2 regions of the Nostoc sp. ChiQUE02 genome follow, and region 1 is predicted to be linked to the other one. Evidence: riboswitches for the same ligand, from Rfam matches in the RefSeq annotation. Region 1 holds a riboswitch; the other holds the start of a gene.

Region 1 (11,156 bases):
TTTCCTGCTGATAAGGGTCGCCTGCTTCTTCAACGTAGCTTTTCGGAACGCCGTGAGCACTGAAGAATATATGAACCTCATCTGGATTAGGAAACTGCTCAAGTTCCTGGGCTATGAGTTGCGCCATTGCTTGGAGGTAGCCTGGTTGTTTGTACCAAGAAGGAATAACGGTGTAATCAATGGGTTGAAGTTTTGGATCTTCTTGCCAAAGCTTTTCTAAAAGCCGGAAGCTGGAACCACTGGTACTGATGGAAAACTGGGGATATAGTGGTAATATTACCAGGTGTTCTACATTATCTTGGGTGATCTGTGCGATCGCCTCTTCTGTATAGGGATGCCAATAACGCATTCCCACGTAAATTTTAGCTTCTTGTCCCAAATAACTCAATTGTTCTTTTAAAGCTTCGCCTTGTGCTTCTGTGATCCGCCGCAGTGGAGAACCGCCACCAATTTGCTTATAATTTTCTTGAGATGTTCTGGTTCGCCGCGTGGCAATAAACCAGGCTAGGGGCTTTTGCAACCAGCGAAATGGTAGGCGAATAATTTCCGGATCGGAAAATAGGTTGTACAAAAACGGCCCGACATCCTCTAGCTTATCGGGGCCACCGAGATTGAGTAATAAGACGCCTACACGACCCATAGCAGTTACTTTCCCCCAATCTTTTCAGGTTTTTTACTAATGTTAACAATATATCTTTATTAAATAATAAAGCTTAATAGCAAGGAAATATGCAATGGCAACAATTTTAAGGGATTGGAGTTACCGCTATCAGTGGCTGTATGACGGTATTTCGCGTTTAGCAGCCTTAAGTGTAGGTGGTGAAGCCCGTTTTCGCCAACTTGCTTTGCAAGGCTTAACAATTCACTCAGATACTCAGGTGTTAGATTTATGTTGCGGTAGTGGTCAAACGACGGAATTTTTGGTTAAAATTTCACAAAATGTAACAGGATTGGATGCCTCACCCAAATCTTTGCAACGGGCGCGGCAAAATGTACCATTAGCTTCATATATTGAAGCTTTTGCTGAGGAGATGCCATTTGCAGATAATCTGTTTGATGTGGTGCATACCAGCGTTGCATTACACGAGATGCAACCTCAGCAATTACGAAAAATTATTAATGAAGTTTATCGGGTACTGAAACCAGGAGGGGTGTTTACACTGGTGGATTTTCACGCTCCGACAAATCCGATATTCTGGCCTGGGGTATCAGTGTTTTTGTTGTTGTTTGAGACAGAAACAGCTTGGCAATTGTTGAAAACTGATTTGGCTGGATTATTAACTGAGACTGGCTTTGAAGTGAGTGAACCAACTTTATATGCAGGTGGTAGTTTACAAGTGATACAGGCGAAGAAATGAAGGATAATTTGTTTGTGTAGGCTTGTGCAAACGGTGATTTGATTGCACGGGATACACCAAGTTCTGCCCAGGTATTTGTAGACCAGATATTTCTATCTGTAGAATGTCTACAACAGTTTTTGCTATCAGGGCAGTACCAGAAATCGCTCAAGAGGATATTCGAGAGATTATCTTTGGTAGTTAGTGAATTGTATATTTAGTCAGCGATGATGAGGTAAATATTTTAACCGTGTTTCATTCTTCAAGGCAGCTAAAGCTTTGATTAATGTTTATGTTTTGATAGCGATCGCTCCTTATCTATAGGCGAAAACTGAGGTAGCAAACGCAGTCAGTATTACAGTAAACTGATTGGTAAACAGTACTATGTATAGTATAGTACTGTACGGTTCATCAACATTAAAGATTAAAGTTTTCGCCAATTCAAGGTAGAGATGATGAAAGAAATAACACGCCGTAAATTTATCGCAACTGCCACCTTAGCGACGGGTTTTGCCCTAGCAGTACAACCGATTTCTGCGGGAGTCATCACCACCGACGCTAAGGGGTTGATAGCTGGTGCGGTAAAAATTCCTGTCAAAGATGGCGAAATTCCTGCTTACAGAGCAGTACCTGCGACTGGTGAAAATTTCCCCATCGTCCTGGTGCTTCAGGAAATATTTGGTGTACATGAGCATATTCAGGATGTGACTCGTCGTTTTGCCCAGTTGGGGTATTTAGCGATCGCACCCGAATTATTTGTGCGTCAAGGCGATGTCTCGAAGTTAAGTAGCATAAACGACATTCGCCCAATTGTTGCCAAAGTACCAGATGCCCAAGTGTTATCCGATCTTGATGCTACGGTAGACTGGGCTGTGAAATCAGCTAAGGGTAATGCCGACAAATTGGCGGTTACAGGTTTCTGTTGGGGCGGTCGCATAACCTGGCTATACGCAGCACATAATCCCAAAGTCAAGGCAGGTGTGGCGTGGTACGGGCGACTCGTGGGTGATGCTACCGAACTTCAGCCCAAGTATCCCGTTGATATTGCATCGACGCTGAAAGTCCCAGTTCTCGGACTCTACGGGGGGAAAGATACAGGTATTCCCCTCGATACAGTAGAGCAGATGCGCGATCGCTTAAAGTCCAGCAGCAGCAAATCTGAAATCATCGTCTACCCTGATGCACCCCACGCATTTTTTGCCGATTATCGCCCCTCCTACCGCGAGAAAGAAGCCAAAGAAGGTTGGCAAAGGCTTTTGGCATGGTTTAAGCAGCATGGGGTGTAATATTGTGTTCGGGTAATGACTTATCATTTGGACCGCAGTTCTTGCTGGGGGCAGGGAGCAGGGAGCAGGGAGAAAGAGGTTTTTACGATTTTTGCACAGATGTGGTAATCATAAGTGATTAACCGGACTTGGTGTAAGTCTGCGGAACATAGAAAAGCCTCCCATACTGGTGGGAGGCTTAAAAGTTAGCGGAGACAACTTGTTAAACTACAGCGTAACTACAGCGAATGCTCCTCCTAATGCAGAGAAAATAGCGGATACGAGTGCTGTAGCAAACAGCCACCAAGCCGCTGTAGCTGCGGCTTTGCGGGTTTCCTCTGCTTGCCGCTGTGCTTGATGTTTTACCTCTTCTAGGCGGCGTTGGGCTTCGCGCTGTAGACGTTCTGCACGTTGCAATACTGTGTTGCGTGCCCGTTCAATTTGGTCGATGATCCGGTTGGCATCTTCCTCGGAGATATCCTCACGAGAACTCATAATTGCCACTAGGGTATCACGGTCGAAAGAGGAGAGGCGATCGCGCAGGGCATCAAACCCCGCCTGGGGATCGTCAAAAAATGTGCGAACATCACGCTTGATACTATCGTAGTTAAGTTCTGGGCGATCCAGGGAGTTGAGATAGTTGCGGATACGGGCAAAAACCCCATCAATTGCATCTTGAATCCCTCGTTGGATGTTCCGCACTTGTTCTACAAATTGATCCCTTACGGATACGATGTTATCGGCAATCCGCGCTGCTTCTTCATCGGAAATATCTTCCCGAATTTTCAACAGGGCGATGATGGTAGAACGGTCAAAATGGGAAAGGCGATCGCTAAAAGTTTCTACCCCAACTCGCGGATCGTGTAACAGGAGTTGCAAGTCGCGTTTAATACCTTCAGGATTAAGTTCTTCCTTGCCAGTTTGACGCAGATACTCTTCCAGATAAGCTTTGAATGTTTCCGCTCTTTGCTGTGTGCGGGTAGCTAGGCGACGAGGCGCACGGATAAAGTTGCGAATCGAAGTTTGGGTGGAATCAATGATTTCATTGACTTGTTCTTCACTCAAGTCTTTGCGTTGACTGAGCAGTTTCACCAGTGTATCCCGGTCTAACTGTGACAGCCGACGGCGCAGTGCTACGGCTCCCTCCTTGGGATTTTCAAACAATCTGGTCAAATCTCGCCCAATACCTTCTGGATTCAGTTCTTGTTTACCAGTATTCCGTAGGTAATCTGCGATCGTGGTGGTCACAGAGTCGTATTGCTCTTTAGCTTTATCCACAACAGCTTGGGGTGTGTGGCGAATACTATGCCACGACTCTTCAGCAGCATTGATGATTTGATTAACTTGATCTTCACTCAAATCTTGCCGCTGACTCAACAATTGCACTAAGGTATCGCGGTCAAAGCGAGACAAGCGTGCCCGAATTGAGCTAATTCCAGCTTGGGGATCTTCTAGTAGCTTTTTGAAGTCGGCGCGGATGCCATCAGGATTCAGTTCTGATTTCTTAGTATTACGCAGATATGATTCTACATTTAGCCACAATGTTTCTGCTTGATATTGCGCCTGTTCAGCTAGTCCTTTGGATTCTACCAAGACGCGATCGCGTTGTTTTTCCAACTCATCCAGAATGCTGTCTACTTCATATAGCTGGACATCATTCCGTTGCAGCAATATCTCCCGCATTTCCTGGCGTTCAACTTGCGCCAGTCGCAATACCAGGGTTTCATAATCTACCTCTGAGTCTTGCAACAGTGGTCTAAAATTCCGTTCAATACCTTCGGCTGTCAAATCTGCTTTCGGGGTAACGAGCAGATAACTTTCCACTGCGCGTTGCAAGTCTTGGACTATCTCTCTTTCTTCGATACCTGTAACTGTCACTAGCACTTCTTTGCGGACAGCTTCTAGTTGATTTGCAATGCGCTGAATTTGTCCTTGGGTAAGCAATCCCCGCTGTTGCAGAATATTGACGAAATCGTTGCGGGATAGTCGTTCTAGTTCCCTACGGACTATTCCAGGATCGGCTGCTGGGTCGTAGATGACATCACGAAATTCCTGGGCGATTTTTTCTTGACTCAGTTGCCAAGCATAAGTGTTGTGCAGGTAGTTTTCGACATCAGCCCGAATTGGGCTATAGGGTTGCGATGGTGTTGGCAAGCCTAGCTTATCTGCTTGTTGAGTAACTTTATCTTTGGCAGTGGTGAGGCTACGCAAGATTTTTTCCACATCCAAATCAGACAAATCTGTGCGTCCCAACACAATGCCGGTTAAAGCAGATAGTCCTTGCTGGAGTGTACTTTGAATTGGCCCAGTAGCTGCCTTTTGGTCAGCTTCTTTGGAGCCACGAGTTTCTGCTACTAATCGATCCAGCTTGGCGTTGAGTTCATCTGTCTTACTTTGTCCTGGTGGGAGTGATTTCAGATAATCGATTAACTCACCCAGACGGTCTTGGGTGGGTGGCTGCTGACCCACCACTTGCTGCCAAACTTTATACAAAGTATCAGCAATGCGGTTAACGTCTTTTTTGGAAAGGTCGGTGCGGCTGCTGACTAACTCGATAAACTTTTGGCGGTCGATGTTGCGGATATCTGGAGTCCCAGCGATCGCTTTTAATTGCGGATCGTTGAGTAAATTTTCAAAGTCACTCCGAATCTTAGACACATCTAGTTCTGGAGGACGCAGCTTGTCTAAGTAATCTTCAATGTTTTCCCGGATACTTACGGGGTCAATGGCGCTTCCTAGTTCTCGACGGACAGCGGCGGCGGCGGCTTCAGCTGTGGCTACCACTTGGTTATTCACAGCTTTAGCGCCTAGTGCAGCGGTGGCTGTACCCATAATCGCCTGAAAGCCGGATGTTGCCGTATTGACAACTGAGCCAATTAAGGAACCTACGGTAGTAGAACTTACCCAAACGAGGAGCAAAAAGTAAGCACCCCAAATTACCAAGCCGAGAATCGCCCCCAATCCTGGGTCTAAGATTACCAGGCTTAATTTAACCGCGAGAAAAGAAGCTATTAATAAGGCGATCGTCACAGTGACTAATGTCCAAATTCCCACTGCTGTGCCGATTTTGCGAATACTGCCGCCTAAACTTCCGACTTCCCCACTATCTGAATCCGAGTCAGATGAGTGTCCCAGGTAGGAAATACCGGCTGCAAGGGAGAGATTAGTTAGAACTAATTGGAAAGCAAAGGCTAGGATCACGCCGGAGATTAAAGCCACAAAAAAGCGCGGCCCGGAAGTGAGAACCGATGCCTGTGCTGGCGTGACGTTGGAGGGATCTACTGGAGTCTGTGCCACCCATAATAGTGGTTTGTAGAGTCCCAGCATGATTTCCGTACTTTGGAACATTGTATTTCCTTCTACTAAGTTTAAATTTGGGGAATTAAGAATTTCTTGAGAAGCAACTCTTAGTATTTATGTTTGTACCTATGGCAATACCTAACTCTTTAGCTCAGAATCCTGGAATTTAGCTGTTTAAAGCATCTCTCCAAAGATTGAAAAGTGTATCCAGCGGAAGATATAACTTTTACTATCTATCGGTGTAAATCTTAAACAAACTCCTACCTACTATTAATTATGTATAGCTAAATTTTTAATTTTTAATTGCTTATTTGTAGCGATTGATTCTGTTTAAATTTAGTTTGCTCACGAAACCTTTACATTTGTTTACATATCAATTTTTGCTCACCCTCCCAAGGTGGATTTGTCTGAAAAAATACGTTTCTGATAATCGTCCAGAAGAAGTGCCTACGGTTTGTGCCTACAGGCAGAAAGAAGTCTAGTTATAAACAGATACATTAAAGTTAACAAATGAATCGTTGAGGACAAACGAATGGCAACTCGTTCTTCCAGAGATTTGCCACTATTTCTAACAGAATGGAATGGCAAAGATCGCAATGAAATTCTGTTTGGCTGGACTCCTCAAGTGGACTCCTCAAGCCGAATCTAGAAAGGTCATTTTGCAATGATTGGCTTTTTTGCCTATTTACTTTGGGATTTAGTCGGTTATAGCGTTCTGGGTGACGTACTAGGCCTAATTGGCTAGTAAAAAAACTCAAAGATTAAACATCTCAGAAAATACTAGCTTTGGAAAGAAAAACAATGGAAACTCGTGAAACTCGTCCCTCTACCGATCTACCACCTGTTGCTAAAGCTTACAACGGTCGCGATCGCAATGAATTTCTGTTTGGCTGGACTCCCCAAGCAGAAATTTGGAATGGTCGCTTGGCAGCAATTGGTTTTCTAGCCTATTTACTTTGGGATTTAGCTGGCTATAGCGTTCTTCGTGACGTTTTGCACTTAGTTGGCTACTAGAGATTAAACGCTTAAAAAACTACTAGGTATTGGAGAACAAAAATGGCAACTCAAGGAACTCGTCCTTCTACTGATTTACCACCTATTGCACCAGAATACAACGGTCGCGATCGCAATGAATTTCTGTTTGGCTGGACTCCCCAAGCCGAAATCTGGAATGGTCGTTTTGCAATGATTGGTTTTCTTGCTTATTTACTTTGGGATTTAGCTGGCTATAGCGTCCTTCGGGATGTACTCCGGATAATTGGCTACTAAAGATTAAACGCTTAAAAAACTACTAGATATTGGAGAAAAAAATGGCAACTCAAGGAACTCGTCCTTCTACTGATTTACCACCTGTTGCACCAGAATACAACGGTGTAGATCGCAATGCATTTCTGTTTGGCTGGACTCCCCAAGCCGAAATTTGGAATGGTCGCTTGGCGGCTATTGGTTTCCTTGCCTATTTGCTTTGGGATTTGTCTGGTTATAGCGTCCTACGTGATGTATTGCACCTAATTAGCTACTAGTAGTCTGCCATAAGAATTATGACAGGTTAAGATAGTTTGTAGTAAGCACTTAAGTGCTTACAGCGGTTCCCATTCAGATGCGGTACAACATTGCATCACAAGTGTAGGGGTACGGCAATGCCATACCCCTACGAGTGTAGCTCACGTAAAAGCTTCTATGAAATACTTGCAAAGAACAGCGATCGCATTTGCTGATTCATACACATCCTCAAGACTTATAAAAATCCACCCACTTGGATATAAGCCTAGCCAAGTAGGTAAATTTATTGTATATGAACCCAATTCTAGTTTTTAATCGCCATTGATAATATTTTATTTCAAATTTATAAAAAAATAGTTCGTGTTTCATGGCTTTAATAATTGATGCTTGTATATCGAAAATTTTAAGTTTATTTATTTAGTAGTTAAAAAAGCCACCTAGTTGTAGGTGACTTTTCTCCGATCAAAATTTGACAAAAATTACTGAAATTTTAAACAGCGATTATTCATCAATACAACTGGGAATACCCAAAACGGCACAGGGGAAATTAGAACCTAGAGACTCAATCATCGGATGATTGACAGAATTGCAACCTAGAAACAGAATATCGGCAGCTTCTGATTCAACAACTTTGTTAAGTTCTGTGGAAATACAGCCAAACCGCAAATGAGATTTGAAGGAACCCTGCCATTCTTCAGCCAGACTTCGGGCTTGCCAGAGAATTATATCTGCTTGTTGTAGGGGAGTTAGCACTGTCTGCAATTTGGGTTGAGTTAATACCTGTGTTACAGACTTTGATACTTCACTGACTTGACATTCCAATGAAGGCTGTTGTTGGGGAAAGTTCAAGATATTTGGATACTGACCGCTTTGATTATCTTCTACCACATAAACGGCTTGAACTGTGACTTGTGCATTGGTAGCTAAACGCGTTTGATGGGCAATCCAAAAGGCAATATCTAGTGCCGTATGACTGTTAGGAGATGCGTTATACGCGACAATTAAATTAACTGCTTTTGCTTTTTGAGGTTTTTTAGAAAAAGGTTTTTTTGGTTCTGGCAACAGTACCATTTGCTCAATTAAGTCATCTCGACCTGTGGCACTTTGCAGACGTGCTAACATTGGCTTGATTTTCACAGCTTTACTTCTCCCAATGAAATGAATTAGCAATGAGAAGCAGGGTGACAAATTTTAGATTTTTGGACTTCGGCTACGCTCAGTCGAACGATTTTGGATTTTAGATTGAGTGACGATAACCAAAATCTCAAATCTTAAATCAGTCAAGGAAACCCCAATAATAACTGTATTACAGCCAAAGTCTTGGGGGTTCCTTCCATTGCCTACGGAGTTAGCTGACGGGCTAAGACTGGAAGGTGTCTCTCGTAAGATTAGCCCCAAACATTGGTTCCTCCGTTCCAAATCCAGCTTTCATGAATTTGAATTAGGCTACCCACTAAAAAAAATGATAATCTAATTTACTCGTCTTGGGCAAAATATCGATCAAGAAAATTTAGGGCGTGGTTGCGGAGTTCAAAATATTCTTTTGAGTTTCGCATGGCGGCCCGATCGCGTGGATGCTCAAAAGGAACTTCTAAAATCTCCCCTATACTAGCAGACGGGCCATTGGTCATCAAGACGATGCGATCGGACATATAAATTGCTTCATCTACATCGTGGGTAATCATCATCACTGCTTGACGATTATTTTCCCAAATATCCAATACCTGCCGCTGCAATTTGCCACGAGTTAGCGCATCTAGTGCCCCAAAAGGTTCATCCATTAGCAACATTTTGGGACGAATTGCTAAGGCTCTGGCAATACCTACTCGTTGTTTCATACCTCCAGAAATTTCATCAGGATATTTGTCAGCCGCCGCCGTCAAGTTTACCATTGCCAAGTGTTGATTTACAATGCTAATTTTCTCGGCACGATTAGCATTTTTTAACACTTCATCCACAGCTAAACGGATATTTTCTCGTACTGTTAACCAAGGTAACAGTGAATAGTTCTGAAATACCATCATCCGTTCGGCTCCGGGCTGACGAATTTCTTTTCCATCTAGCCGGACTGAGCCTGAAGTTGCTTTTTCTAAACCAGCTACTATCTTGAGTAGAGTTGATTTTCCACAACCTGAGTGACCAATTACAGAAATATACTCATCTTCACCAATCGTTAGATTAACTCCATCCAAAACGACAAAATTATCTTTGTCAGGTGTCGGATAAGACTTGACTAAATTTTCAATTTCTAAAAATCCAGGGCGGGGCAGAACTTGGCTCTGGGTATTAATAGGTAATGAGGTATATTCCATCATCAAAATGCTCCGGAAATAATTTAGTCATCAATCAATTTTAGATTTGCACTAGCGTAGCGTTAGCGAGTCCGCGAGCGTCTTTTGGATTGTTTTTGACCAAAAAGGTGCTGGTCTGCTAAGGATTTTAGATTTATTCTGCCTACAACGAATAAGGCATGAACCGAAGAAGCAAAATCCAAAATCCAAAATTGGCACAGTTAATATTTGAACTTGGGATTTAAGACATGAAAAAGCGAGTGGGAGCATTAGCCCTGATGGCAAAACTATTCAGATAGCCCACAGGATCGCTGGGGTCGAAACCTTTCTGATCTATAAATACTTCTGGTGGTTCGACCTTGTAATCATCCTTGGGACACTCAATGCCCATTTCAGACGCTATCTCCCGATATAAATCTGTTCTCCAGCCTTGTTCGGCTAATTTTTCGGCATTTTTGGGGAATTCCTGAATTTGTCCCCACCTGGCTGCTTGTGTCATCAGCCAGATGCTTCTCGATCTCCACAAGAATGTTGAGTGTTCTCCTGGCTGTTTGGGAAGGTTGTCAGGAATATCGAAGAAAATCGTGGTGTCAGCGGCTTTGATGGTACGGTCTTTGCCATCAAAGCCACCATAGTTGTAATTACCGAGAATTCCCGGACTTGTAAACTTTGCGATTGGGGCATCTTTCTTTTTAGGTCTAGCACCTGTAAAGGAACGGTCTGTAAGTAGTTCGGCTACTTCTTGGCGATTTTCTACTTTGCTGCAATACTGACAAGCTTCAATCATCGCTTTTACTAGGGAACGATAGGTTTTGGGATTTTTGTCGATGAAAGATTCCATCACGCCCAACAAACGATCTGGGTGTCCCAACCAGACTTCTTTACCTTGTGCGAAGGTAAAACCGATGTTTTCATTACCTGTAATTGCTCGTGTATTCCAGGGTTCTGCAACCATGTAAGCTTGCATTGCACCAATCCGCACGTTTGTCACCATTTGAGGGGGCGGAACGATGATGATCCGAAACTCTTTAAGCGGATCTACACCAGCGGCGGCGGATATGTAGCGGACAAAGTATTCGTAAATGGCGGAACTTAATACTACCGCCCAAACTCTGCTTTCTGGCGGCTGCTTGTCAAAATAGCCTCGGAAATCGCGCCCAAAGGCTTCTAAAGCGCCATCGCCATATTGTTCTTGATACTCGTACCACGGACGCAGCCCAAAATCCCACATGGCTTTGTTCATTGTCATGGCGTTACCGTGACGGTGAATGGTCATGGCTGCACACAAGGGGGCGTGGCGTGCCCCTTCGGCACCAATTCTGGCGTTGGTGACTGCACCGGATACTACGGGTGAAGCATCCAGGCGACCAAAAATTAAACCGTCGCGGGAGGTGGCCCAACTAGCTTCGCGGTTAAGTGTAACGTTCAAACCATATTTGCGGAAGAAGCCTTTTTTCCAG
Region 2 (11,156 bases), on a different contig from region 1:
ATTTTTTGACGGAGAAAAACTTAGTCAAAATAAATTATAGTAAAATTAGAAAACAATTAGAAACTGGACAAGTAGAAGTATACTATGGAGCGATAGAAGAAGGATATGTTTTTACCTTCTATCCTACTTCTGTAGTTAATATTGTTAAAATCAAAAATACTTTAACAGGAGACGAAATTGACCTCACAGACTATGATAGCTGGTAACGTGTAACAACAGTAATACATTAATATAATCGTGATTTTTAATACAATAATATTCATGATTCGGATTATACTCAGGCGTTTGGCATAAAATCTGGACTGTCATCACTTTGTTAAATAATCGTTCTCAAAGTCAAAAGTCAACTAGAGAGATTTATCTATGTCTACAGTACTTGCTTATCTTGAAGACACGTATAAATTCACTGATAATGCTCACATTGAGTATGTTGCCAATGATGAACGGGGTTCTTATTGTGTACTCGATAGCACTGTGTTTTATCCGCAGGGTGGTGGCCAGCCCTCAGATATAGGCACTATTGAAGCAAAAGGAGTTCAGCTTCCAATCGGTTTCGTAAGCTTTGTAGATGGAGATGTTCGTCATTATGGAGATTTTTCATCTGTATCTTTAGAAAAAGGCGAAGAGGTAAATTTATATGTTGATGAAGCCCATCGTATGCAAAATGCTAAGGCTCATACAGCTGGACATCTTATGTACACCATAATCGAATCCCTAGATAAAAATCTAATCGCAGTTAAAGGGTATCATTTTCCAGATGGTTCCTATGTAGAGTTTCAAGGAAGCCCTTCGTTTGAAAATACGGAGATATTTATTGCTGAAGTTAATACAAAAATTAGTGAAGCTTTAAATGAAGCTACCAGTGTAGAAGTTTCACTGATTACACCAGAAAAATTAGCACTACGTTGGTCTAACATACCCAATAATTTACCTCCAGGAAAACCTTTGAGAGTAGTGACAATTGACAATTTTCACCCAACTCCATGTGGAGGGACTCATTTAAAATCACTTAATGAATTAAAAAGTGTAATAGTTACTAAAGTAAAACGTCAAAAAGGAAATCTCAAGATCAGTTATAAATTTGAGTAGATTTAAACGTATCTCCTTAATAATTCGAGGTAGGCAATAATTCTGGTTGCCATGACCAACCTAAGGAATGAAAAGAAACTTGGAAGCTAGTAATAGTTTTTATTGAATTTACCTGATGTGCTTTTTCCGAAATCCTTTGTGAGTAAGCCTTTTGAGACTTAACGGCAAAAGTCAGAATCCTTTATGAGACTTAACGGGAAAAGTCAGGTTCTAAGATGTATGATAATTTCCCAAACGTCCATCTTCCATATAAATAATACGGTCAGCAATATCAAGAATGCGATTGTCGTGAGTAACCATCAAAACAGCACAACACTGTTCCCTAGCTAGGTGCTGCATAAGTTCTACTACATCTCGACCTGATTTACTATCTAAAGCAGCAGTGGGTTCATCAGCTAAAACCAGTTTGGGATGACTTACCAAAGCACGCGCAACTGCAACTCGCTGTTTTTGCCCACCAGATAAGTCGTCAGGATAGTAATTTATTCTATTTCCCAAGCCAACAGCTTCCAGCATAGTTTTGGATTTAGCTTGAGCTTGTTGATTGTCAAATTCTTTGTGCAACTCCAGCGACATCTGAACATTCTGGCAAGCAGTCAAAAATTGCAGCAAATTGTGAGCCTGAAAGATATAGCCAATATTGCGACGGATTTGTATTAATTGATTATGACTACCTTTATATAGTTCATTTCCTAAAACCTTGAGGCTTCCCTCTTGGACAGACCGCAAGGCTCCTATTAAGGTGAGAAAGGTTGTTTTACCTGAGCCTGATTGTCCCATCAAAATAACTACTTCACCAGGATAAATTGCTAAGTTTATATCAAATAACATTTGTTTACGCAATTGACCTTGACCAAAGTAATGATTGAGATTCCGAATAGCAATAATAGGATTTTCTAACATTTAAAAACTATAAATATATTTGATTTACTTAAAAAATATCTGCTGGGTCTGCGGTTCGCAACTTACGTACAGCAATTGCACCAGAAATAGAACACATTAAAATTGTCATAATAAAAACTAATATAGAACGGCTAGCACTCATAAACATTGGTAAAGAAGTAGCAGCCTTAGTTAATTCATATAAACCCAAAGAAATTTCCAACCCAGGAATGTAGCCCAAAATCGCTAAAATTAGAGCTTCTTGAAAAACAATATTTAATAAATAATTATCGGTAAATCCCATAGCCTTAAGGGTGGCATACTCGGCTAAGTGTTCGTTCACATCTGTAAAAAGAATTTGATAGACAATCACTATGCCAACAATAAATCCCATGCTTGTACCAAGTGCAAACATAAAGCCAATAGCTGTACTGGTGCGCCAATAATCTTCCTCAAAATTAATAAATCCTTGATAAGTAAGCAATCTTACATCTTTAGGAAGTTTTGCGGCTAGATTATCAATAACTTTTTGTTTATCAACGCCTGATTTAAGGTTGATTAAACCAATATTAATTTCTCCCCGACGGCGATTTTTAAATAAACGCAAAAAATTTTGATCGCTAGTAACTACAGTCTCATCAGCAGCAAATGAGGGACCGAGAGTAAACAAACCAACTGTTTTAATTCTATAGTTACTGATTTCTGTCACTACCTGTTTTTTACGCTCAAATTCAGCAGCAATTGAACCATACTCTGAGCGAGAAGAACGATCAAAAAGAACAGTATCAGGAAGTTTTAGCTTATTTAAATTTTGATTTACCTCTGGTATGGTAAAAATAGGTTTTTCTGGTTCAAAACCGACTACAAATATCGCTCGGTAATTGCCCTTAATAGGATTTTTCCATCCAGTTGAATGGGAAACAAGCAGACTATCGATTGGTAGATATTAACGGATTAAAAGTTGATGGAATCAAGCAACCTTTTTTTGTCAAGGCTATCTTTTCGCTACAACAAGAATTACCTGACTTAGTCGCTTATGTGATTGCTAAACCGGAAGTAAATTTAGATTTAAAAAATAAAAGTTTCCGGTTTGTGGGTGCGAAACCAGCCAAAAAATCACCGCAAAGAAAGAAGATTGGGCAATTAGGAACTACCGGTAACGATCTCAGTCTTGCTGCTGCAACAGATCCTTCGGGCAACGTTTTTATAACAGGATATACCACTGGGCCTTTGTTTGGAACTAATCAAAGTTCTACAGATGCCTGGGTAGCCAAATATGATAGTACAAAAAGATGAAACTTATAATTCCTGGTTAGCAAAGTTCGACACCCAAGGTAATAATAAGTGGATTCAACAGTTTGGTAGCAAAAATAATCTTGACTATCCTTCGGGTGTGACTGCTGATAACCGTGGTAAGGTTTATGTGACGGGATTTACTGATGGGTTACTGGGTGATGTGACTGGATTGGATAGTTCGGCTGTAGATGCTTGGGTGTCTCAATTTGATGCAAAGAAAGGAAGGCTGCTGAAGTTTATTGGTGATGATACTAATAATAGAATCAGCATTGCCGAACCTAATGCAATCTCCACCCTTGATGTTAGTAATGATATTGTTACTGATGAGAGATTACCAATAGGCGATAACATCATTAAGACTACTAAGGGAACCAATACAAACGTTAGTGTCGCAAGTTATGGCAAAATCGCTTCTAGCCTTGGCAAGATTTTCAACCCTAATATCAAAAACTCTTTTCCTAGAGTTTTAGCTAAGGAAATTGATAATGGTAATATAGCAATACCAAAAACATAGAAGTCTGAAAAGATAATGACGGAATTTTATCGGATTAGGATTGATTTTTGAAAAAACTCCGTACATCTGGAGAAAGATGAAATCAAAGGTAGTGTTTCGGATAAACCATTCAAACATCCATTTTAAGTAAGCAATGCTCCAGACAAAATTAGCCAGCAATAACGCCGTAAGGTTGTAGGTTTTGGTAATTAGGATGGGATTTAATTACAGCCGACGAGAGTCCTAACGTTGAAATAAAGGTGTCGAGCAGATGGTCATTGAGTGCCCATCGCTCGACACTCGCCATTGAAAAGACAAGGGATTTTTGACCCGACTGAACCCCTTTATGGCGTGGCTCCATTGAAGCGCTAAAACCATAGGGAGGCGCGGTAATTCTCCCAACTTTGAACTGAGGCGCATCATCGCATACCAGAGTTCGCACAGGATGTCCGTGATTTCAGCAGAAACAATTCTATTGCCCTGAATACCTTCAAACACCTATTTTATCGTAGACTAAGATTGCGATCGCCTATTCAATCTGAATCCCTCAAACCCATTCACAATAAACATTTACGTTTTGCGGATAAGTCTAATGTTTCCAGCATCGACACTTAATTCTTCAACAATGTCTTCTTGCACCAGCAAGTCAAAGTTCTGGCAATGTACCAATCGTTGTTGACTGCTATGGGAAACTTGTACACCCGTAAAATACTCAATATGACCAGGGGTGAGAATTTGTTGTACCGCCTGCTGTTGTTGTTGAACGTGTAGCTTGCCGCCGATTTGTACAGACTGGAGCAATCATTCTACCGCGTGGCTGATGCGTCATCGCCTGGGACTCAGAGTGGTGTTGATGGATCTGCTGGCTGGCGTTGAGATTAAAGGGGGACGAAGCAATGATTCAGGTTTTGGCATTCTCCAAACGCAACGTATCTCACGTTAAAGGTATCTTCAATCTGAACATTCCCCTTGAGTGGCAATTTTTTTGTAACGAACTTATGCAAAGCTGTAAAAGAAAAATGCTTTGTTAAACATTATCTATGAATATCCATAAAGTCTCTACTACTCCGTTCAGTGACCAAAAACCAGGTACTTCTGGGCTGCGGAAAGCAGTTAGAGTTTTTCAGCAGCCCCACTACCTGGAAAATTTTATTCAATCCATCTTCGATTCTGTGGGGGACTTGCGCGGACAAACCTTAGTCTTGGGTGGTGATGGTCGTTATTACAACCGCCAAGCTATTCAAATCATTTTGAAAATGGCTGCGGCCAATGGCATTGGGCGGATTAAAGTTGGTCAACGGGGTATTTCGTCTACTCCTGCGACTTCCGCGATTATTCGCAAGTACCAGGCTATTGGTGGCATCATCTTGTCTGCTAGCCATAATCCGGGCGGGCCAAATGGTGACTTTGGTGTGAAATATAACATTAGCAACGGTGGCCCAGCGCCGGAAAAGGTGACAGAGGCTATCTACGATCGCAGTAAAGTCATCGATAGCTACCAAATTCTGGAAGCACCAGATGTAGATTTAGAAACCTTGGGTGAGTCACATTTAGGAGAGACGGTAGTTGAGGTGATTGACTCCGTACATGATTATCAAGAGTTAATGGAGTCCCTGTTTGATTTTGAACGGATTCACCAACTGTTAACAAGAGGAAATTTTCGGTTCAGCATTGATGCCTTACATGCCGTGGCTGGCCCCTATGCCCATGCCATTTTCGAGCAACGTTTGGGTGCACCAGTGGGAACTGTGCAAAATGGTACACCCCTAGAAGACTTTGGGGGCGGGCACCCTGACCCCAATCTGGTTTATGCTCATGAGTTGGTGGATATTTTATACGCAGAGAATGCACCAGACTTTGGGGCAGCTTTTGATGGAGATGGCGATCGCAATATGATCTTAGGGCGTAAGTTCTTTGTCACTCCTAGCGATAGCCTCGCAGTTTTAGCCGCAAACGCCAAGCTAATCCCTGGCTATAGTGAGGGTTTAGCCGGGGTAGCGCGATCAATGCCTACTAGCCAAGCAGTAGATCGAGTTGCTGCTCAGATCGGGATTGAATCCTATGAAACACCCACTGGCTGGAAGTTTTTCGGCAATCTCTTAGATGCGGGTAAAGCTACTCTCTGCGGTGAAGAAAGTTTTGGTACCAGCTCTAACCATATCCGCGAAAAAGATGGGCTATGGGCTGTGCTGTTTTGGCTAAATATCCTAGCAGTCCGGCAACAATCTGTTGAGCAGATTGTCCGGGAACACTGGCAGACTTATGGACGCAATTATTACTCCCGCCATGACTATGAAGAGATACAGACAGGACCTGCCAACACTTTGATAGAAAGGCTGCGTTCTTTATTGCCAACTCTCAAAGGCAAGCAATTCGGTAACTATCAAGTTGAATACAGTGATGACTTTAGTTATACCGATCCTGTTGATGGTAGCATTAGCGAGCAACAAGGTGTTCGCATTGGCTTTACCGATGGTTCTCGAATTGTGGTGCGACTTTCTGGTACGGGAACTCAAGGTGCAACCCTAAGGGTTTATCTAGAAAGCTATGAGCCAGATCCCGCCAAACATGACCTTGATCCACAGGTTGCACTTGCTTCTTTAATCACTATTGTCCAGGAGATAGCCCAGATCCGCGAACTGACAGGACGAGAACAGCCAACTGTGATCACCTAGTACTTTGCTTGCGCTAGTTTTGAGGTTTGTAGTCAGCACAAAGCGTGCTTAGAAAATAACGATGCTTTGTGCTTACTACGAACTTGCTTACCATTGCTATTATTTGGTGAAGCCCAGATATTAGATGAAAATGAACGTATCAATAGTAAAATTGAATTGGCGCAAAAGTTCTAATAGACTCTTTCAGATTTCGGCAATTTCTTTAGCCAGAGTAATATCTGTGACAGTCTGAAAAACGTCAATTAAATTAAATAAACTTCGTAGTAATATTTATCAACTGCAATTCTCAAGACTTTGTTCATTGCCAGAAACTAAAGAAAATCTAGCGGTGAATATCAGTAAGTTTATTGTTGCAAGCATATCAAAAACTCAAAATTTACCCTATATTCTGATTCTCCAACGCTAGTTACAACGAGCTTTGTGGTGATTCTCACCACATTTTTTTTGTTCATCCTCTTGACATAGTTGATGATGACACGTTATAAACTTTGAAGATAAATAAAGTCAGTCTGCCTAATCCACTATAATTACCTGAAACATTTTGTGAGTAAGGGTAAACCGGAGCGGAGGAACCAAGTTTGGGGCGTATCTTGAAGAAAGTTAGGAGTTAATGGTTGAGGAGTTAGAAGTGACTAAAGTATATAACTCAGAACTCATAATTTTCTAAAGAAGGACATCTCTCAGTCCTAGCCCGTCAGCTAACTTCGTCGGCATTGAGAGGAGACTGAACGAGCAGCATTCTTACAAGTAATGCCTTGTTCTCGTCAGTGTCCTTTGGCTGGTAACTTTGCGGTTCGTTGTGCCTGCCTCGGCCTTGAGAGAGGATAACAATATCTTGATTTCTGGCGTCTGAGGCAGGATTATTTGCCTTGAGGTGAAAATCAGCTATGTTGTTCCAGAATAAGAAACATCGCATTGCCCTAATTTCTGTTGATGGAGACCCAGCGGTTGAAATTGGTCAAGAAGAGGCTGGAGGTCAAAATGTCTATGTGCGTCAAGTAGGTTATGCCCTAGCCCAGCAAGGTTGGCAAGTGGATATGTTCACTCGTCGTAGTAGTCCTGAACAAGCTGCGATCGCTCAACATAGTCCAAATTGTCGTACTATTCGGTTAAAAGCTGGCCCCGCTAAATTTATCGGGCGAGATAACTTATTTCACCATCTACCTGAATTCATCAGAGAATTCCAGCAATTCCAGGAGCAACAAGGCTTCCATTACTCCCTAATTCATACCAACTACTGGTTATCATCTTGGGTTGGCATGGAATTGAAAAAGCAGCAACCGCTGATTCAGGTACATACTTACCACTCTTTAGGAGCGGTTAAATACAGAAGTATTGGTGATATTCCCGTAATTGCAGCCCAGCGATTAGCTGTAGAAAAAGCCTGTTTAGAAACTGTAGACTGTGTAGTTGCAACTAGTCCGCAAGAACAAAAACACATGCGGATACTCGTTTCCAGCAAGGGGAATATTGAAATGATTCCCTGTGGCACCGATACTGATAAATTTGGAAATATTCAACGGTCTGCGGCGCGGGAAAAGTTGGGAATTGCACCAGATGCCAAGATAGTTCTCTACGTTGGTCGCTTTGACCGACGCAAAGGAATTGAAACTTTAGTACGAGCCATTGCCAAATCTAGTTTAAGGGGTGAGGCTAACCTCCAACTAGTGATTGGGGGTGGTAGCCGTCCAGGTCAGAGTGATGGAATTGAACGCGATCGCATTGCCAGCATCGTTACTGAACTTGGATTAGAAGATTGTACAACCTTTGCTGGTCGCCTAGATGAAACTGTCCTTCCCTTCTACTACGCCGCCGCTGATGTCTGCGTAGTACCCAGTCACTATGAACCTTTTGGTTTAGTTGCCATTGAGGCAATGGCTAGTCAGACTCCAGTCGTAGCTAGTGATGTTGGTGGGTTGCAGTTTACTGTTGTACCAGAAGTCACAGGGTTACTTGCCCCTCCCAAAGATGAAGTAGCTTTTGCTGCTGCCATAGACCGGATTCTCATCAACCCAGCTTGGCGAGACCAGTTAGGTGAAGCGGCTCGACAACGAACAGAAATTGCCTTTAGTTGGTATAGTGTGGCATTCCGACTAACTCAGCTATACACTCGTTTGCTGGCTCAAACAGCACCCAATACCCGACCCCGGATTGCAGCTTAACTTCTACAGTTTTAAGCGTGCAGCTAAATAATCATCAGAGTCAAACACAAACTACTCAACCTGCTTAATTAGAGGGTCAGAATTATGCTGAATATTGGAGATTATGCTTTGCATCAAAGAACAGGGCAGATTGGTCAAGTTTTCGGTTATGGACATCAGGTAATGGATGGAGTTTACATAACCACTCTCAAAGTCAGAGTAAGCAAGCATAAAGCAACTAGTCGTCAAAGCAGATTTATCGAGGATGCTTACTCTACTTGGACGCAGACAGAGGAAGCATAAATTACTTGATTGCTCATTAACCCCAAACAGCCAAAGCAATACGATTCAGTTAAGGCTAAAACTCTTTATCGAAGTTCAAACAACAACTCTAAAAAGAGTTGTTGTTTGAACTTTGGGGTTTTCAGCTAGTGGTCTGTCCCATTAATTTTGCGGGGTAAAAGGTAATTAAGCCCTTTCCCTTCCCCTATTTCACTTTGGCGCGGAAGCGAACAAAGCCATAGGAATTTGCTGGTGTACCGGAACCAGTGGCTGCGGGTAGATTGGGTAAAATTGGGCTGCGTGTAATATCTACAGTTACAGCCCCATTAGTGTTAATACCACATTGCGATGGTGTGGCTGCATCATTGGCTGGATAAAAACGCCCGCGATCGCTGGCATCTTGTATATTGCTAAGATAAACCGTGGGTGTATTAGAACCAACAGCCAAGGCAATACCTTGATCTGCTCCTGCTAACCCACCATCACCAGGAGTTTGACCATTAAAGGCAGTAGCAAGAAAAGTAGTATTGCTAGGAACTAAGTCACAGAATTTGACATTAGTAGCATTACTCGGCCCCTTAGAGAGGAAATAGATAGTGTATTCCACCTCATCCCCTGGCTTCACAGTGCCAGCATTAATCAATCCTCGCAAGTAGCCAGCAGGCCATTTGTCATCACTATCATCAGAGGCATAAGGTTCTGGTACATAGTTTGCAGCATTACTAGGAACATCGCTACGACCATCCACAATATCGGTCAAATCTTGATTATTAATGCGGGTGATGCGTTTAATTAATAAAAGCTTTGCATTAGCAGTCATAGCACCGTTATTGTTTTCACCTACGCTGGTAATACGACTACCGATAGTATCAGTATCTCTAGTTGGCAAGTAGTTTGGACACCGTGCGCTGGCATTCTTACTGGTACTAGCTTCCCAGCAAGCACTACTATTACTATCTTGACCATTTGGGGTCAAGCTGATAGATTGTCCATTGCTGCTTCCAGCTAAAGAGGACTGATAGGTATTGTCCCAGAGATTCAAAGAACTTGGGGGAGGCGCATTTACCCCACTACCAGCACCATAGGCAACATAGTCGATAATTTTATTTTGGTTATCGTACAACCAGATATCATCACCAGAGTTATTCAGCTTAGGAGTCTGTCCTAACCAAGTTTGAAAAGCTGCTGCTGTTGCTTGCTGGTTGGGTTTATTATTCCCAATCCAAATCACAGCATATTGCCCTGGTTGTAAAGTTGTACCATTGGGAAATGTATAACTAAACCCGCCAGCACCATCACTACTACCAACAATGAGGTTGCCATCTGTGAGCTTCACACCACTCAAATCTACAGCAGATGCAGAAGCATTGTAGAGTTCAATAAACTCATCATTCGTGTCAGCAGCAATAGTATTACCTGTTTCATTATATAGAACTTCGTTAATGATAACTTTGCCTGCTAATGGTGAAACCTGATAATTCAGAGCATTTAATGCTGTGAACAACGTCGGGTCATCATCGTCAGTTTTACTAGGATCATTTCCTAAGTTCACCTTATCATCAGTTGTTTGTAAGAAATTATTGCCTGGGGTGGGAGAGTTAGTAGTACCACCAGCAGAGTCTGCATCTGTGAATACCTTACCAACTGTTCCTGTAGGGTTATCTGGAGTATTGAACTCAGCACTTGCTTGGTTACTAATAGAATTGCCACCATTAGCATCGTTAATTGTGGCAGTAATTTTAATGATGATGGTATCGCCTACACGCAAAGTACCAGAGTTAGTAACAGCACCAGAACCGTTGTAACTAGGATTGAGAGTGATGTTATTTCCCGCAGTAACAGTTGAAATTACCTTACTTACAAAGGTTAGCTGTGAAGGCAAGGAATCGTAAATAACAAAATTGATTGCGTCGCTGTTACCTGGATTAAGGTTGGAATAAGTGATAGTGTATTCGACACTATCGCCCACAGTGACTGTACCGCTACCATCATTGTCAGTCAGGAAGCGAACAGATTTAGTTCCTTTCACATTTGCCTGCTTGTTTGCGGTAATAACTAAGGGAGCAAGTACTGCTTGACTAGGGAAGTACGTCCAGGTGTCTATTCCCTTAAAGTCACCGTAGATGCTACTAAACTCATGCTCTCCTGTTGCACTATTTATCCCTCTGGAGGCATTACGGGGGTTAGTAGCTCCCGTACCACCTAAATTAATCGATGTTCCATTGGCGGTAGTATAATTATTGTCATTGTAATAAACCGTCGTAGAGCTAATCTGCTGTCCATTTTGATCCGTAAGAT

Evidence for each region. Region 1 has a riboswitch for cyclic di-AMP ahead of RM347_RS06590 (universal stress protein). Riboswitches for the same ligand answer to the same signal wherever they lie in the genome.
Region 2: another riboswitch for cyclic di-AMP. It lies ahead of RM347_RS22470 (glycosyltransferase); the one in region 1 lies ahead of RM347_RS06590 (universal stress protein).

The regions. Positions count from the first base shown of each region.
Region 1 is NZ_JAVRBN020000004.1:325,192-336,347, forward strand. Features, by position in the region: gene hemH (ferrochelatase) at 1-640, opposite strand, end outside; gene RM347_RS06555 (class I SAM-dependent methyltransferase) at 735-1,358, shown strand; gene RM347_RS06560 (dienelactone hydrolase family protein) at 1,793-2,623, shown strand; gene RM347_RS06565 (MFS transporter) at 2,831-5,950, opposite strand; partial or broken gene RM347_RS06570 (high light inducible protein) at 6,435-6,647, shown strand; gene RM347_RS06575 (high light inducible protein) at 6,704-6,916, shown strand; gene RM347_RS06580 (chlorophyll a/b-binding protein) at 6,959-7,171, shown strand; gene RM347_RS06585 (high light inducible protein) at 7,213-7,425, shown strand; gene RM347_RS06590 (universal stress protein) at 7,907-8,527, opposite strand; cyclic di-AMP (ydaO/yuaA leader) riboswitch at 8,728-8,863, opposite strand; gene RM347_RS06595 (ABC transporter ATP-binding protein) at 8,881-9,717, opposite strand; gene RM347_RS06600 (ABC transporter substrate-binding protein) at 9,938-11,156, opposite strand, start outside.
Region 2 is NZ_JAVRBN020000023.1:85,124-96,279, reverse strand. Features, by position in the region: gene RM347_RS22520 (hypothetical protein) at 1-40, shown strand, start outside; gene RM347_RS22515 (alanine--tRNA ligase-related protein) at 364-1,089, shown strand; gene RM347_RS22510 (DevA family ABC transporter ATP-binding protein) at 1,300-1,992, opposite strand; gene devC (ABC transporter permease DevC) at 2,021-2,842, opposite strand; gene RM347_RS22500 (SBBP repeat-containing protein) at 2,881-3,267, shown strand; gene RM347_RS22495 (SBBP repeat-containing protein) at 3,248-3,781, shown strand; gene RM347_RS22490 (hypothetical protein) at 3,930-4,202, opposite strand; partial or broken gene RM347_RS22485 (ISKra4 family transposase) at 4,346-4,477, opposite strand; gene RM347_RS22480 (hypothetical protein) at 4,581-4,703, shown strand; gene RM347_RS22475 (alpha-D-glucose phosphate-specific phosphoglucomutase) at 4,801-6,435, shown strand; cyclic di-AMP (ydaO/yuaA leader) riboswitch at 6,954-7,163, shown strand; gene RM347_RS22470 (glycosyltransferase) at 7,326-8,597, shown strand; gene RM347_RS22465 (hypothetical protein) at 8,682-8,879, shown strand; gene RM347_RS22460 (lamin tail domain-containing protein) at 9,064-11,156, opposite strand, start outside.